2 regions of the Sphingomonas sp. 320_CC genome follow, and region 2 is predicted to be linked to the other one. Evidence: predicted binding sites of a transcription regulator. Region 2 holds the regulator's gene; the other holds the start of a gene.
What was found. Region 2 encodes LexA, which represses DNA repair genes until DNA is damaged. Its sites were predicted from a motif close to GTTCCNCNCTTGTTCT; they were not measured.
Positions count from the first base shown of each region.

Region 1: the regulator LexA is predicted to act here: its motif matches at 3,153-3,168, upstream of radA (DNA repair protein RadA).

Region 1 is NZ_JCAWAE010000001.1:1,134,072-1,141,285, reverse strand. Features, by position in the region: gene AC59GX_RS05240 (CvpA family protein) at 1-406, opposite strand, end outside; gene AC59GX_RS05235 (YkgJ family cysteine cluster protein) at 466-1,026, opposite strand; gene AC59GX_RS05230 (hypothetical protein) at 1,075-1,407, opposite strand; gene radA (DNA repair protein RadA) at 1,768-3,138, opposite strand; gene AC59GX_RS05220 (glycosyltransferase family 4 protein) at 3,242-4,393, shown strand; gene AC59GX_RS05215 (DUF2218 domain-containing protein) at 4,530-4,823, opposite strand; gene AC59GX_RS05210 (PadR family transcriptional regulator) at 4,820-5,245, opposite strand; gene AC59GX_RS05205 (hypothetical protein) at 5,254-5,388, opposite strand; gene AC59GX_RS05200 (replication-associated recombination protein A) at 5,641-6,960, shown strand; gene AC59GX_RS05195 (MmcQ/YjbR family DNA-binding protein) at 6,957-7,214, shown strand, end outside.
Region 2 is NZ_JCAWAE010000004.1:531,833-539,046, reverse strand. Features, by position in the region: gene AC59GX_RS18055 (citrate synthase) at 1-113, opposite strand, end outside; gene gltX (glutamate--tRNA ligase) at 139-1,569, opposite strand; gene AC59GX_RS18045 (ComEC/Rec2 family competence protein) at 1,660-3,870, shown strand; gene lexA (transcriptional repressor LexA) at 4,536-5,210, opposite strand; gene AC59GX_RS18035 (molybdopterin molybdotransferase MoeA) at 5,279-6,460, opposite strand; gene AC59GX_RS18030 (energy transducer TonB) at 7,001-7,214, shown strand, end outside.

The DNA.
Region 1 (7,214 bases), on a different contig from region 2:
GCGACGGTCCGCCGCTCATCGTGTCCATGACGAGCGTCGCGAGCAGGAAGACGAGGCTGGCGAGGATAAGCCCTTTCAACGCGCCGAACCCGAAGCCGAGCGCGCGGTCGACCGGCCCGAGGATCGACGTCCGCGTCCGCGCGCCGATCGCGTTCGCGACGAGACGCCCGCCGATATACGTGACGCCGGTGATGATCGCGAACGCGAGCACCGCGGCGCCACCAACGGTCCCGACCATCGGCGACAGCGCGGCGGCAAGCGGGATGTGGAACAGCTTCAACATCGCCACCATCGCCACCCAGGCGAACATCGACAGCACTTCGGTGACGAACCCGCGCACCAGCCCCAGCACCGCGGACCCGGCGACGGCGATCAGGACGACGATGTCTAGGGCGGTGAGGATCATGGCTTCTGGAATAGGGACGCGCGGCGCGAACCGCTAGTGCGCGCGGCGATCGACGCGCTCTAGTGGTTCAAACCGAACACACCGTAGCGCTCGCGCCACGCGGCGACTTCGTCCTGCAGATGCGCGGGTGCAGCCTCGCCCGATAGGACGAAGCGGGCGACGTCGGTGTCGGGATGCATCAGCATTTTCTTTGACCCGTCGCTGAACCAGACCGGGACCAGCTGGTCGCACACGCTGTCGAGCACCGCGGCCGCCATGCCGTTCGCGATCGCGTCGCTGCCGGCGAGGACGCGGACATTGATCGAGACGCCTTCGAGGCAGTTCTGCGGTTCCTTGACGAAATTGAGCGACACGAGAAGCCCGGACCGGTCGGGCCGTGCCTCGTCGGGCAGGCTCGCGACCCGGCGCCAGGCGCAAAACCAGGTCCGGCAGATGCGCGGGCGGACGGCGTGGATTCCGCACCCCTTATTGGAGAGGTGGATGCACGGCGTTCCCGCGGGTTTGCCGAACTCGGGGGTGTCCACCGTCAATTCGGTGCAGCACGCGGTGCAATCTCCGCACTCTCGATCGGGGAGAATCGGCCCCAGCAGCGCGGTTTCCACGTCGGTATGGGGTTGCATCCGCGTGCGCGCGTCCGTCGGAGGCGGAGTTTCACGCCGATCCACGGTTCAATTCCCTTCGGAATCTACCGTGAAGACCATCGGCTTGCCCCGCGACATCGGCTCCCACCCCGCGGCCAACGCCGCCCGCACGCCGCGCGCGATCGTCGCGTCGTCGATCTGGAGCCGCCCGCGCGGCAATCCCTTCAACAGGCGTTTCGGCGCGGGGAATTCGAGCAGAGCTTCGCGTTTGGCGTCGTCCTGCAACAGCGAGATCGTCATGCCCTTCCAGCCTTCGGCATCCGTGTGTTGCGGTTCGCGCTGGAGGTGCCAATCGTATCGGGTGCCGTCGACCTCGACGGTACCGGTATTGCTTTTCGTGTTCGCCATGCGGGCGGCCATAGCATGGCTGTCGCGAGAGGCCATGCGTTCGGGGTGGCGGATTTGCAGGATGCAGTGCCGTTGCGTGCGGTTTGATTGACCGGTGATCGGAAACACCCCACCGCCCCACCCCGGCGGAGGCCGGGGTCCAATTGGAAAGGTCGAGGTGGCTACGCGCAACGATTGCCAGCAGCGTTTCCCAATTGGACCCCGGCCTCCGCCGGGGAGGTGACTAGCCGGGACGTTAACAACGAACCGAAGCTATCCCCGTCCTGCAGGTACGCCTGGCCCAGTACCCTCACTAACGCTGCCTTGTTCTCCCGCGAAGGCGGGAGCCCAGTCTGGATCCCCGCCTTCGCGGGGAAACAAGGTTTCGGGTGCCTACCCCCGCCCCATCATGTGATCGACGAAAGAGGCTAGCGTCTTGAACCCCGACAGCTTCATCCCGCTCTTCTCCCCCGTCATCGACGCCGGCACCAATGCGCGTTCGAAGCCGAGCTTGCTTGCCTCCTTCAACCGCAGCGGACCATGTGCGACCGGGCGGATCTCCCCCGACAGCGCGACCTCTCCGAACGCCACCGCGTCGACCGGGACCGGACGCTCCGACATCGCCGAGATCAGCGCCGCCGCCACTGCGAGGTCCGCCGCCGGATCCTGAACTCTGTAACCGCCAGCGATGTTCAAATACACTTCCGCGTTGGAGAAGCTCAGCCCACACCGTGCCTCCAGCACCGCCAGGATCATCGCGAGCCGCCCCGAATCCCAGCCGACCACGGCGCGCCTTGGTGTGGCCCCCGACGCTAGCCGCACGGTCAGCGCCTGAATCTCGACCAGCACCGGCCGCGTACCCTCCAGCGCCGGAAACACCGTCGCCCCCGTCATCGCGTCATCACGGTGCGTCAGGAACAGCGACGACGGATTGCCGACCTCCGCCAACCCCTCGGTCTGCATCGAGAACACGCCGATCTCGTCGGTGCCGCCGAAGCGGTTCTTGATCGCGCGGAGGATGCGGTATTGGTGGCTGCGCTCGCCCTCGAACGACAGCACCGTGTCGACCATATGCTCGAGCACGCGGGGGCCGGCGATCGAGCCGTCCTTGGTGACGTGGCCGACCAGAACAACGGCCGTACCGCGCTCCTTGGCAAACCGGATCAGTTCCTGTGCCGAGGCGCGCACCTGGCTGACCGTGCCGGGCGCACCCTCGATCAAGTCGGAGTGCATCGTCTGGATCGAATCGATCACCAGCATCGCGGGCGGCTTGGTCTGCAACGTCGTCAGGATGTCGCGTGTCGAGGTCGCCGCCGCCAACTGAACCGGCGCGTTGCCCAAGCCCAGCCGCCGCGCGCGCAAGCGCACCTGGTCCGCCGCTTCCTCGCCTGAGACATACGCGACCGACTGCCCCGCCAGCGCCATCTTCGCCGCCGCCTGCAACAACAGAGTCGACTTGCCGATACCCGGATCACCGCCGATCAGCGTTGCCGACCCCTCGACGAACCCGCCCCCCAGCGCACGATCGAGTTCAGCGATACCGGTCGCCATCCGGTCCGGCAGCTTGATCTCCGCATCGAGCCCGACAAGCTGGATCGCGCGGCCGCCGGTCTGGAGATTATGCTTGGAATGGAACGGCGTGGCGGCGGTGTTCGCCTCCTCGACCATCGTATTCCACTCGCTGCAGTCGGCGCATTGCCCCGCCCAGCGGTGCGATACCGATCCGCAGGCCTGACATACGTAACGCTTCTGGGGTTTCGCCATACTGCCGATGTACGAGAACGATACGGGAACATCAATGGCTGGCGGCCGGCCTATGTTGCGGATTTAGTGGCGCTTGGCGGCGCACGGCGTTATCCGCGCGACGATGCACGCCACCGACCTGCGCATCGCCCTGTTCAGCGGCAACTATAATTACGTACGCGATGGCGCAAACCAGGCGCTGAATCTGCTCGTCGGCCATCTGCTGTCGAAGGGAGTGACGGTGCGTGTCTATTCGCCGACGAACGCCAGGCCGGCCTTCCCGCCGACCGGCGATCTGGTCGCGGTGCCCTCGCTGCCGCTGCCGGCCGGGCGTGGCGAATACAAGATGGCGCGCGGGCTGCCCGCTGCGATCCGCCGCGACCTCGATGCGTTCGCACCGAACATCGTCCATGTGTCGGCGCCCGATTTCCTGGGGCATCGCGCGATCAGCTATGGCCGCCGCAACGGCATCGCGACGGTCGCCTCGCTGCACACGCGGTTCGAGACGTATTTCCGCTATTACAGGATGGCGTTCTTCGAGCCGATCATGGTGAATATCCTGACACGCTTCTACAACCGGGTCGACGAAGTGCTGGTGCCGGGGCGCGGCATGGCGGAGATCGTCCGCGACTGGGGCGTGACGACGCCGACCGCAATCTGGTCGCGCGGGGTGAACCACGATCGCTTCACGCCGACGCGCCGCGATCTCGAATGGCGGCGCGCGCGCGGAATTGCCGACGGCGAGGTTGCGGTCGGGTTTCTTGGGCGACTGGTGAAGGAAAAGGGGCTCGACGTCTTCGCCGACGTGATCCGCGAGCTGGAGCAGCGCGGCGTGCCCCACAAGGTGCTGGTAATCGGCAAGGGGCCGGCGCGCGAATGGTTTGCGAGCCGGGTGCCGGGTGCTGTGTTCGCAGGGTTCCAGTCGGGCGACGATCTTGGCCGCGCGGTCGCATCGATGGACGTGTTCTTCAATCCGAGCGTGACCGAGACGTTCGGCAACGTGACGCTCGAGGCCATGGCGGCGGGCGTTCCCGTCGTGGCCGCCCGCGCGTCGGGCGCGGTCGGGCTGGTCGATGACGGCGTCACGGGGTTTCTGGTGCCGCCGACGGATATTGCCGGGTACGCGGATGCGATCGGGCGGATCGTATCGGAACCGGGCCTGCGCGAGACCATGGGCTGGGCCGGGCACGACAAGGCCGCCGGGTATCTTTGGGATACGATCAACCAGACGGTGCTGGACACGTATCTCGAGGTGATGGCGCGGCGGGGTAAGTGATGCCCTGACCTGCCCCCTCCTTGGAAGGGAGGGTTGGGGGTGGGTCGGCTTCCGCATGTTCAGGCGTAGATGGCTCGAACCGGCCTACCCACCCCCGGCCCCTCCCTTTCAGGGAGGGGGGCAGGTTGCGCTATGCTCAGGGCGCCGTGACCCAGTCGAACGTCAACGGCGCCTCGCGGAAGGCGAAGCGGTCGAGGTGGCTCGACACAACCTCGCGCATCCGGTCCACGTCCTCCCCCTCCGGCACCGTCAGCGCGACGTCCAGCGTTTCGCTGTCGGCGCGCATCTCCAGAACGGCACCGTTCGGAAACGCGATGCGGCCCTCTTCCTCCGAGAAGGTGACCTCCATCTTGTGGCTCCAGTGTTTGGCGAGCTGCTGGAGATATTTGCTCGCCGAATGCGTCGGCACTCTTGCGACCGAGACGCTCACTTCAAGCGCTCGATCTTCTGCGCGGCTTCGTCGAGCAACGCCGCGACTTCGTGCAGCGTATCCTCGTTGACGTCCTCTCGCATCAACCGGTGCTGGAGCACCTGCCGCAGATTGCCCATCGCACGCCGGATCGGCGCGCCATCGGTCCGCTCGGACTCCGCCCCGACCGCCGCCAGCCGCGCGAACAGCCCGTCCACCACGGCCGCATTCTCGGCCAGATGCGCGCGACCCTCGTCGCTCGCCGCAAAGCGCTTCTTCGCGCCCTCCGACTGTTGCTCCTCGATCAGCCCCATTTCGTCGAGCATGCTGAGCGTCGGGTAGACGACGCCCGGGCTCGGCGCATAGCCACCCCCGGTCAGCCCCTCGATCTCGCGGATCAGGTCGTAGCCGTGGCGCGGTGCGTCCGCGATCAGCTTCAGCATCACAAGCTTCAGCTCGCCGCCATCGAACAGCCGCCGCCGACCACCGGGGCCGCCGCGTCCGTGTCCATGTCGACCATGACCTTCGTGACCCGGCCGACCCCGACCTTCGCCATCAGCCCGCGGGCCACCGGTCCAGGCTCCATATCCCATACCAAAACGCATTTGAGTGTTCTCCGATATATCTTCATTCATGAGGTGCGATATATCGCAGACTGTTTCTGGTTCAAGTGGTGGGTGAGAAAAATTCGTCACCCCGGACCTGTTCCTGGGTCCACTGGTCGGCAAACTCGCCGTCGAGGAGTATGCGGACCGGTGGATGCCGGAACGAGCCCGGCATGACGGAGAGTAAGTGGCAACGGATGGGCAAACCGGCCGCCCGCCCCTATCTTCTCGGAATGGCCGATCTCTTCGCGGGCTTCGAACCCGCCGCCCCCACTGAAACGCATCCCGAAAACGCGCCGCTTGCCGACCGCCTGCGTCCTCGCACGCTGAACGAGGTGGTCGGGCAGGATCACATCACCGGCCCCGAAGGCGCGATCGGGCGGATGGTGTCGGCGGGGCGATTGTCCTCGATCATCCTGTGGGGCCCGCCCGGCACCGGCAAGACCACCATCGCGCGGCTGCTCGCCGACGCGGTCGACCTGCGGTTCGTCGCGATCTCGGCGGTGTTCTCCGGCGTCGCGGATCTCAAGAAGTCGTTCGCCGAAGCACGCGAGCACGCCAAGATCGGCAAGCGGACCTTGCTGTTCGTGGACGAGATCCACCGCTTCAACCGCGCGCAGCAGGACGGTTTCCTTCCCTATGTCGAGGACGGCACGGTGACGCTGGTCGGCGCGACCACCGAGAACCCCTCGTTCGAACTCAACGCCGCCTTGCTCAGCCGCGCGCAGGTGCTGATCCTCGAACGGCTCGGCCGTGGCGCGCTCGAACAATTGCTCGACCGCGCCGAGACGGAGATGGAGCGCCCCCTCCCCCTCACCCCGCCCGCCAAGGATGCGCTGATCGCCAGCGCCGACGGAGACGGCCGCTTCCTGCTCAACCAGGCGGAGACGCTGTTCTCGGTGAACCTTCCCGAACCGCTTGATCCGGCCGGGCTGTCGAACTTCCTGCAACGCCGCGTCGCGGTGTACGACAAGGATCGCGAGGGGCATTACAACCTGATCTCCGCGCTCCACAAATCGATCCGCGGGTCGGACCCGCAGGCCGCGCTCTATTATCTCGCGCGGATGCTGACCGCGGGCGAGGAACCGCTGTTCCTGCTGCGCCGCCTGACCCGCGCCGCGGTCGAGGATATCGGCCTCGCCGACCCGCAGGCGCTGGTCCAGTGCATCGCCGCCAAGGACACCTACGACTTCCTCGGCAGCCCCGAAGGCGAACTCGCGATCGCGCAGGCCTGCGTCTATCTCGCCACCGCGCCCAAATCGAACGCAGTCTACAAGGCGCAGAAGGCAGCCTGGAAATCGGCGCGCGAAACAGGCTCGCTGATGCCCCCCGCGTCGATCCGCAACGCGCCGACCAAGCTCATGCGCGATATCGGCTACGGCAAGGGCTATGCGTACGATCACGACGCGGAGGATGCGTTCTCGGGCTCGGATTACTGGCCTGACGAGATGAGCGCGCAGACCTTCTATACGCCGACCGAACGCGGGTTCGAGAAGCGCCTGTCGGAACGGCTCGCCTATTGGGATGGCCTGCGCGCGGAAAAGAGGTCGTGAAGGATTGGGCTGCGGTCGCACAGTATGCACTGTCGCTGCCCGAGACCCAGGCATCGACCTCGTACGGCCAGCCCGCGATCAAGACTTGCGGCAAGATGTTCGTCAGCGCCGGCCATGTCGATGGCAGCTTCCACGTCCGCAGCCCGCATGACGAGAAGGCCGTCCTGATCGCGACCGATCCCGACAGTTTCTGGCAGACGGCGCATTACGAGACCTGGCCCGGCCTGCTGGTCCGCTACGGAACGCATGATCCC
Region 2 (7,214 bases):
TCCGTCTGCGCGTACAGCTTGCGGATATCGATGACATCGGGTCCGACCGTACCGGACATCACCGGATACTCGAAATCCTTGCCGTCGACCTTGAGGGTTGCGGTCTCGCTCATGCTTGTATCCTTCCTCGAAATCTTATCAGCTAGCCATCCGGTCGGCGATCCGTCCCAGGCTCTCGTCGCGCCCGAGCAGGTCGAGCACATCGAAGATCCCCGGCGACGTCTTGCGTCCCGTCAGCGCGGCGCGAAGCGGCTGTGCAACCTGGCCGAGCTTGACGCCCCACGCTTCGGCCACGCGCCGTACCGCGCCTTCGAGCGCCTCCGTATCCCACGTGGCGAGCGCGTCAAGTTCGGCATGGGCATTGACCAAAATCGCACTCGCTTCACCCTGCAAAAGGCTCGCCGCGGCGTCGTCCATCGCCAAGGGCCGTTGGCTGAACAAGAAATTCGACCCTTCGGCCAACTCATTCAGGTTTGCGGCACGCGGCTTCAGGACGGGCATTGCGCGAGTCAGAAGATCGAGTCCGCCGGTCGGCAGGTCGTGGCCAAGGCGATCGGCGGCGAGCTGTGCCAGCCGCGCGTCGTCGGCTTCGCGGATGTAGTGGCCATTGAGATTCTCGAGCTTCTTCAGGTCGAAGCGCGAGGGCGACTTGCCGACGCCCGACAGATCGAACCACTCGACTGCCTGTTCGCGGCTGATGATCTCGTCGTCGCCGTGACCCCAGCCGAGCCGGAGCAGGTAATTGTCGAACGCCTCGGGCAGGATACCCATCTCGTCGCGGTACGCTTCGATGCCGACTGCGCCGTGACGCTTCGACAGCTTGGCGCCGTCGGGGCCGTGGATCAGCGGGATGTGCGAATAGATCGGCTCGGGCCAGCCCATCGCGCGGTAGATCGGCAACTGGCGGAACGCGTTGTTGAGATGATCGTCGCCGCGGATGACGTGCGTGACGCCCATGTCGTGATCGTCGACGACGACCGCGAGCATGTAGGTCGGCGTGCCGTCGGAGCGGAGCAGGACGAGGTCGTCGATCTCTTCGTTCTTGACCGTGACGGCGCCTTGCACGCGGTCCTCGATCGTGACGGCGCCTTCCTGCGGCGCGCGCAGGCGGACGACATGGGGAAGGCTCGGCGCTTCGCTTTCCGGGCGATCACGCCACGGGCTGCGGATGCGCAGCGGCTTCTTCGCGGCCTGTGCCTCGGCGCGCATCGCGGCAATCTCGTCGTTGGTCATGTAGCAGCGATAGGCATGCCCATTTGCCACCATCTCGTGCGCAACCTGTGCGTGGCGCTCGGCGCCCGCGAACTGCATGACGACGTCGCCGTCCCAGTCGAGCCCGAGCCAGCGCATCCCGTCGATGATCGCGTCGATCGCCGGCTGGGTCGAGCGGACCCGGTCGGTATCTTCGATCCGCAGCAGGAATTTACCCCCGTTCGCCTTTGCGAACAGCCAGTTGAACAGCGCTGTGCGCGCGCCGCCAAGATGCAGGAACCCCGTCGGCGACGGAGCGAAACGGGTAACCACGGGTGCGGCCGAATTGGCGGTGCCCGTATCAGATATTGCGCCCAACCGCGGGTGCTCCCAGACTGATGAAACGATGGAGAAACGATGGCCATGACAGCCGTCGCCGCCCCTAGCATGCGTCCTTGGCGGCGACAAATGGGCGTGCCGCGATGGGGGGCCGTCGTCGAGCTTGCCGTGGAGCGCGGGGGCCTGGCGGTCGAGCGCTGGCTGGAGGCGGAGCGCGACCAGTTGGTGCTGTGGCTGCCGGTGATGCTGGGGAGCGGGATCGCGTTGTGGTTCGCTTTGCCGGACCCGCCGGCGTGGTGCGTGGCGGTGCTGCTGCTGGTGGCGAGTGGGCTGACTTGTCTGGCCGTGGGGCAGGGCGGGCGTGCGGCGCGCTCGCTGGCGATTGGTCTGCTGACGGCGGGGCTCGGTCTTGGGTTGATCTGGGCTCGGTCGGAATCGGTGGCACGACCGGTGTTGGGCGGCCCGACGATCGCGAGCTTTTCGGCCAAGGTGGAGGCGATCGAGCCGCTGGTAGCGCGCAAACTGGTGCGGCTGACGGTTCTCCCACTTGGTAAAGGTGTGGAGACTGATGGGCAGCCGGTTGCCTTGCCATACCGAGTCCGCGTCAACCTCGCGGAGGCCGATGCGCCCAAGCTGCTCGGGACCGGGGCAGTCGTGCATTTGCGCGCCCGCCTGATGCCGCCACCTTTGCCAGCGGTGCCGGGCGCCTACGACTTTGCCCGGGTCGCGTGGTTCGGCGGAATTGGCGCGACCGGACGCGGTTTCGCACCGGTGGTCGTAACGACGCCGAGCGAATCGGGCGCGGGCATACGCGTCGCGCTGTCGCACCACATCGTTTCGCGGCTGGACGGCAGCGCAGGCGGCATCGCCGCCGCCCTAGCAACGGGTGACGTCGGTGCGATCAGCGAGGACGATTCGGAGGCGATGCGCCGGGCGGGGCTCGCGCATCTGTTGTCGGTCAGCGGGTTGCATATCACCGCAGCCGTGGCGGCGACGATGCTGATCGTGTTGCGGCTGCTGGCGCTCAGTCCGTGGCTGGCGCTGCATGGGCGCCTGCCGTTGATCGCCGCGCTGGCGGGTGCGGCGGCGGCGATCGGCTATACGTTGCTGACCGGCAGCCAGGTCCCCACGATCCGATCCTGCGTGGCCGCCTTGCTCGTGCTGGCCGCGCTGGCGATGGGACGCGAGGCGATGACCTTGAGGCTGGTCGCGGCGGGGGCGGCGTGTGTCATGCTGGTCCTGCCCGAATCGGCGGCGGGGCCGAGCTTCCAACTCTCGTTCGCGGCGATCACCGCGATCATGGCGCTGCACGAACATCCGGTGATCCGCGCGTTCTTCGGCCCGCATGACGAAGGGCGGGGACGCAAGCTGGCGCGGGGTGTCGCATCGCTGCTGCTCACGGGGCTGCTGGTCGAATTCGCACTGATGCCGATCGCGGTCTATCATTTCCACAAGGCGGGGCTGTACGGCGCGTTCGCCAACATCGTCGCGATCCCGTTGACCACGTTCGTCGTGATGCCGCTGGAGGCGCTGGCGCTGCTGCTCGATGCGGGCGGCTTCGGCGCGCCGATCTGGTGGCTGGTCCAGCGCTCGCTCGATGCGCTGCTGTGGCTCGCGCATATCGTGGCCAGCGCTCCCGGCTCGGTGCGGTCGTTGCCCGCGATGCCGACGGCGGCGTTCGTGCTCATGATTGTCGGGGGGATTTGGATCGCGCTGTGGCGGACTTGGTGGCGTCGGTTGGGTATTCTGCCGCTCATGGTCGGCGCGATCTGGGCGCTGACCACGCCAGCGCCTGACGTTCTGGTGACGGGAGACGGTCGCCACGTCGCGGTACGAACCGCGGCGGGGCTGGCAATGCTGCGTGACCGGGCAGGCGACTATACGCGCGACATGCTCGCCGAGAATGGCGGGGTGGACGGCGAGCCGCTCCTGCTCGCGGACCAACCCGATGCCCGGTGCAGCCGCGATCTGTGCGTCACCGATATCGCCGCGCGTGGGCAGATGTGGCGGATACTTGCGACGCGCAGCGCCTATATGGTTCCGATTGCTGAGTTCATCGCCGCCTGTCAGGGCGCCGATATTGTCGTCAGCGAACGCGGTCTGCCGAGACGGTGTGTACCGCGGTGGTTGAAACTGGATCGTCGTGTACTCCGGCGTACGGGGGGCGTCGCGCTGACCTTGGGGAGCGGGACAGTCGTGACCATCCTGAACGCAGGTGATCGTCACCCTTGGCGCGATCCGCCTCTCCTCGAACGCACCGCGCATTCGTTCAGGCCGCGCTATGACCGGTTTCACGGTACTGCGCCGGCGTTTCGTGCCAGCCGAGGCCGTCAAAAGTAGAAATGTTCACGTGAAGGCGCACAGTTGCGAAGGTGATGCGATTCGGGAGACCTTCACACCTTCATGAACGATGAGCCGACGTCGGTTTTTCCGTGGTCTGCGAAGACAAATAGACGCCAATCTAAGCACCACATCTTCGCGCCTTTGCGCCTTCGCGTGAACAAAATCATCCGTCATCACCTGCGATCGCAGTGCGAAGAATTTGTTCACGCGGAGACGCGGAGCCGCGGAGAATTTTGATACGATGGATGAATCGGGCTGGCTATTGTTCAGTCTCACTACCGAAGGCATTGGAACAGCTTCATCCCTCCCCGAACGCAACACCTCCGCGTCTCCGCGCGAACCAATTCTTCGGCTGCGCGGGGGGCAGATGGCGATATGTTCGCGCAAAGGCGCGGAGGCACAGATATTTAGGGTTCGAGTCGAGGTCGCGCTTATGCATCGAAGCGGGACAGAGTCTTCCGGACGCTTGGCGGTCTTTGCTTGGGCATATCGAAGAACTGTCTCGGACAACTCCGAGTACATCGCTTAATTTGCCGATCAGACCGGTCGCTGTCGCTAGCGGGAGAGAGCGACTTGGCTCACCAGCTTGAGCGGGCACTTTTCCTAAGCAGCTAAAACAGAGACCGGCCTGCGCGATGATAACGCAGGTCGGTCTCCGCGACTCAGTCGTAGCGGCGGAGGATGCCGGAGAGTTTGCCTTGGACGCGGACCTGGGCGGGGGCGTAGCGTTGGGGGTCGTAGGCTCGGTTTGCCGGGTCTAAGCGGACCATGGCGCCTTCGCGGCGGAAGTATTTGAGGGTGGCTTCGCTGTCTTCGATCAGCGCAACGACGATCTCGCCGTCTCTCGCCGTTTCGGTGCGGCGGATCAGGGCGTAGTCGCCGTCGAGGATGCCCGCTTCGACCATCGAGTCGCCCGAGACTTCGAGAGCGTAGTGTTCGCCGGTGCCGAGCAGCGCGGCGGGGACGGCTAGCATGGTGCTGCCTTCGAACGCCTCGATCGGGACGCCGGCAGCGATGCGGCCGTGGAGGGGAATCTCGATGACGTCGTTGGCCGGTTGCGGGGTCGCGGCGGCGGGAGCTGCCTTGACGTTCGATGCCTTTGACGGCGCCTTTTTCTCCGCACGTTCGGGCATGCGCAACACTTCGAGCGCGCGCGCGCGGTTCGGCAGGCGGCGGATGAAGTTGCGCTCCTCGAGCGCGCTGATCAGACGATGGACGCCCGACTTCGATTTGAGGTCGAGCGCGTCCTTCATCTCCTCGAACGACGGCGAGACGCCGGTTTCGTTGAGGCGATCGTTGATGAAGCAGACGAGTTCGTGCTGCTTGCGCGTGAGCATGGCGGTTCTCCGTCCGGAACAGACTGGGAACTTCTATGGAACATAACTAACGCCGTCAAGCGTCCGTATCACGCGATTACGAGGATTTCGGCCGATTCGCCGGTCCTCGCGACGGGAGCGTTGCCGGGGCGGACGATGAGGCAGGTCGAGCGGGCGAGTGTCAGCAGCATCGAACTGTCCTGTATCGTCGAGGCATAGGCTTTCCCGTCGCGCAGTTCGGCGCGGAGATAGTCGGTGCGGGCGTTGTTGGCGGGCAGGTCTTCGCCGAGCAGCGCGTGGGTCGACTGGGGGAGCGGGTCTCTAGCGCCGGCCATGTGCGCGACGACGGGTTTGACGAACAACGTCGCGGTGACGAACGCGGAGACCGGATTGCCGGGGAGGCCGAGTACCATCATCTCGCCGATCCGGCCGGCCATCATCGGCTTGCCGGGGCGCAGGGCGATCCGCCAGAAGTCGATGGTGCCGCCGGCGGCTTCGATTGCCGGGCGGACGAGGTCGTGGTCGCCGACCGACGCGCCGCCGGTAGTGACTAGCAGGTCTGCCTCGACGCTGGCGAAGGCTTCGCGGAGGATCTCGAGATTGTCGGGGAGGATGCCGAGGTCGATGATGTCGACGGGCATGTCGGCGAGCATCGCGGCGAGCATAATCCCGTTCGATTCGGGAAGCGCGACGCCGTCGGTGGTCGAGCCGGGGGGGACGAGTTCGTCGCCGGTGGCGGCGACGGCGACGCGGACGCGGCGGTTGACGGTGAGGCTGCCGTGGCCGCCGGTTGCGGCGACGGCGATGCGCGCGGGGCTGAGGCGATCGCCCGCGGCGATCAGGCGGGTGCCGGTGGAGAAATCGAGGCCCTTGCGGCGGGTGTTGCGGCCGAGCGTCGGGGGGCCTTCGCCGGCCAGGATCAGGGTTTCGCCATCACGCTGGGCTTCTTCCTGGACCATGACGGTGTCGGCGCCGTCGGGCATTGCGGCACCGGTGAAGATGCGGGTGGCTTGGCCGGGGGCGACATGGCCTGCGAAGGGGCGGCCGGCTGCGCTTTCGCCGATGACGGTCCAGGGGCCGGGGAGGTCGGCGTAGCGGATCGCGTAGCCGTCCATCGCCGAGAGGTCTGCTGCCGGTTGCGTGCGGCGGGCGAGGATGTCCTCGGCGGCCCAGCGGCCGGCGGCTTCGCGTAGCGTCACGGTCTCGTGGCCGACGCGGGGGGCCATGGCGAAGAGGCGGGACTGGGCTTCGGCGACGGGGACTAGGGTCATGCTTTTGGCTCTGATATTACGTGGTTTTCCTGCTGGAAGTGCAGGAAGTTCACACGCTGGGAGACATTTGGCGGGTGCGGTTCTGAGATTCAGGTTTGGAACGGTCTCGTCCGGTAGAAGGTCCGGCGGGAGGGGGTGAGTTTTGGCGTATCTGGCGCTTTGCCATGGGTTTGGAACGTAGGACAGGTGTTGTTGGGGTTGCGGCAGGACGGCGGGGCGATCGGCGCAGCCACTGCCTCGAGGGGCGGGAGTCCAGTCTGGGTCCCCGCCTTCGCGGGGAAACAGGGTTGGGCGGGGCGGTCGCGTTGAATTACCGCGGCTTTCCCAACTGGGCCCCGGCCTTCGCCGGGGTGGTGTTGATAGTGCTCCACTGTTTTCTCCGCGGCCCGACGCGGAGTTCGGGATAGTCGTCGATCACCTCTTCGCACGCTCGGCCAGCGCGGGTTCATCGCTTGCGGGGCTTTGTTTGGGGGAAAGAGACACCAGATCAGCATGATGACACGCAATCAGCCTCGGGCGAGAGACAGGATCGGGGCGGCGGTGGGTGCTGTCCTGTTGCCGGGGGTGCTGGGCTATGCCCTGCTCAATGGGCTGGTGGTGCCGATGTCGGCGGCGGTGAGTGATGCGTTGAAGGTGTTCGATGCGGCGCCGCGTCCGCCACCGCCGCCCGAGGAGAAGGTGAGGCCTCGGCCTTCGCCTAGCCGGAAGCCGGAGGGGGCTGCGTCGCCTCCTAATTTGAAGTCGAAGGCTACCG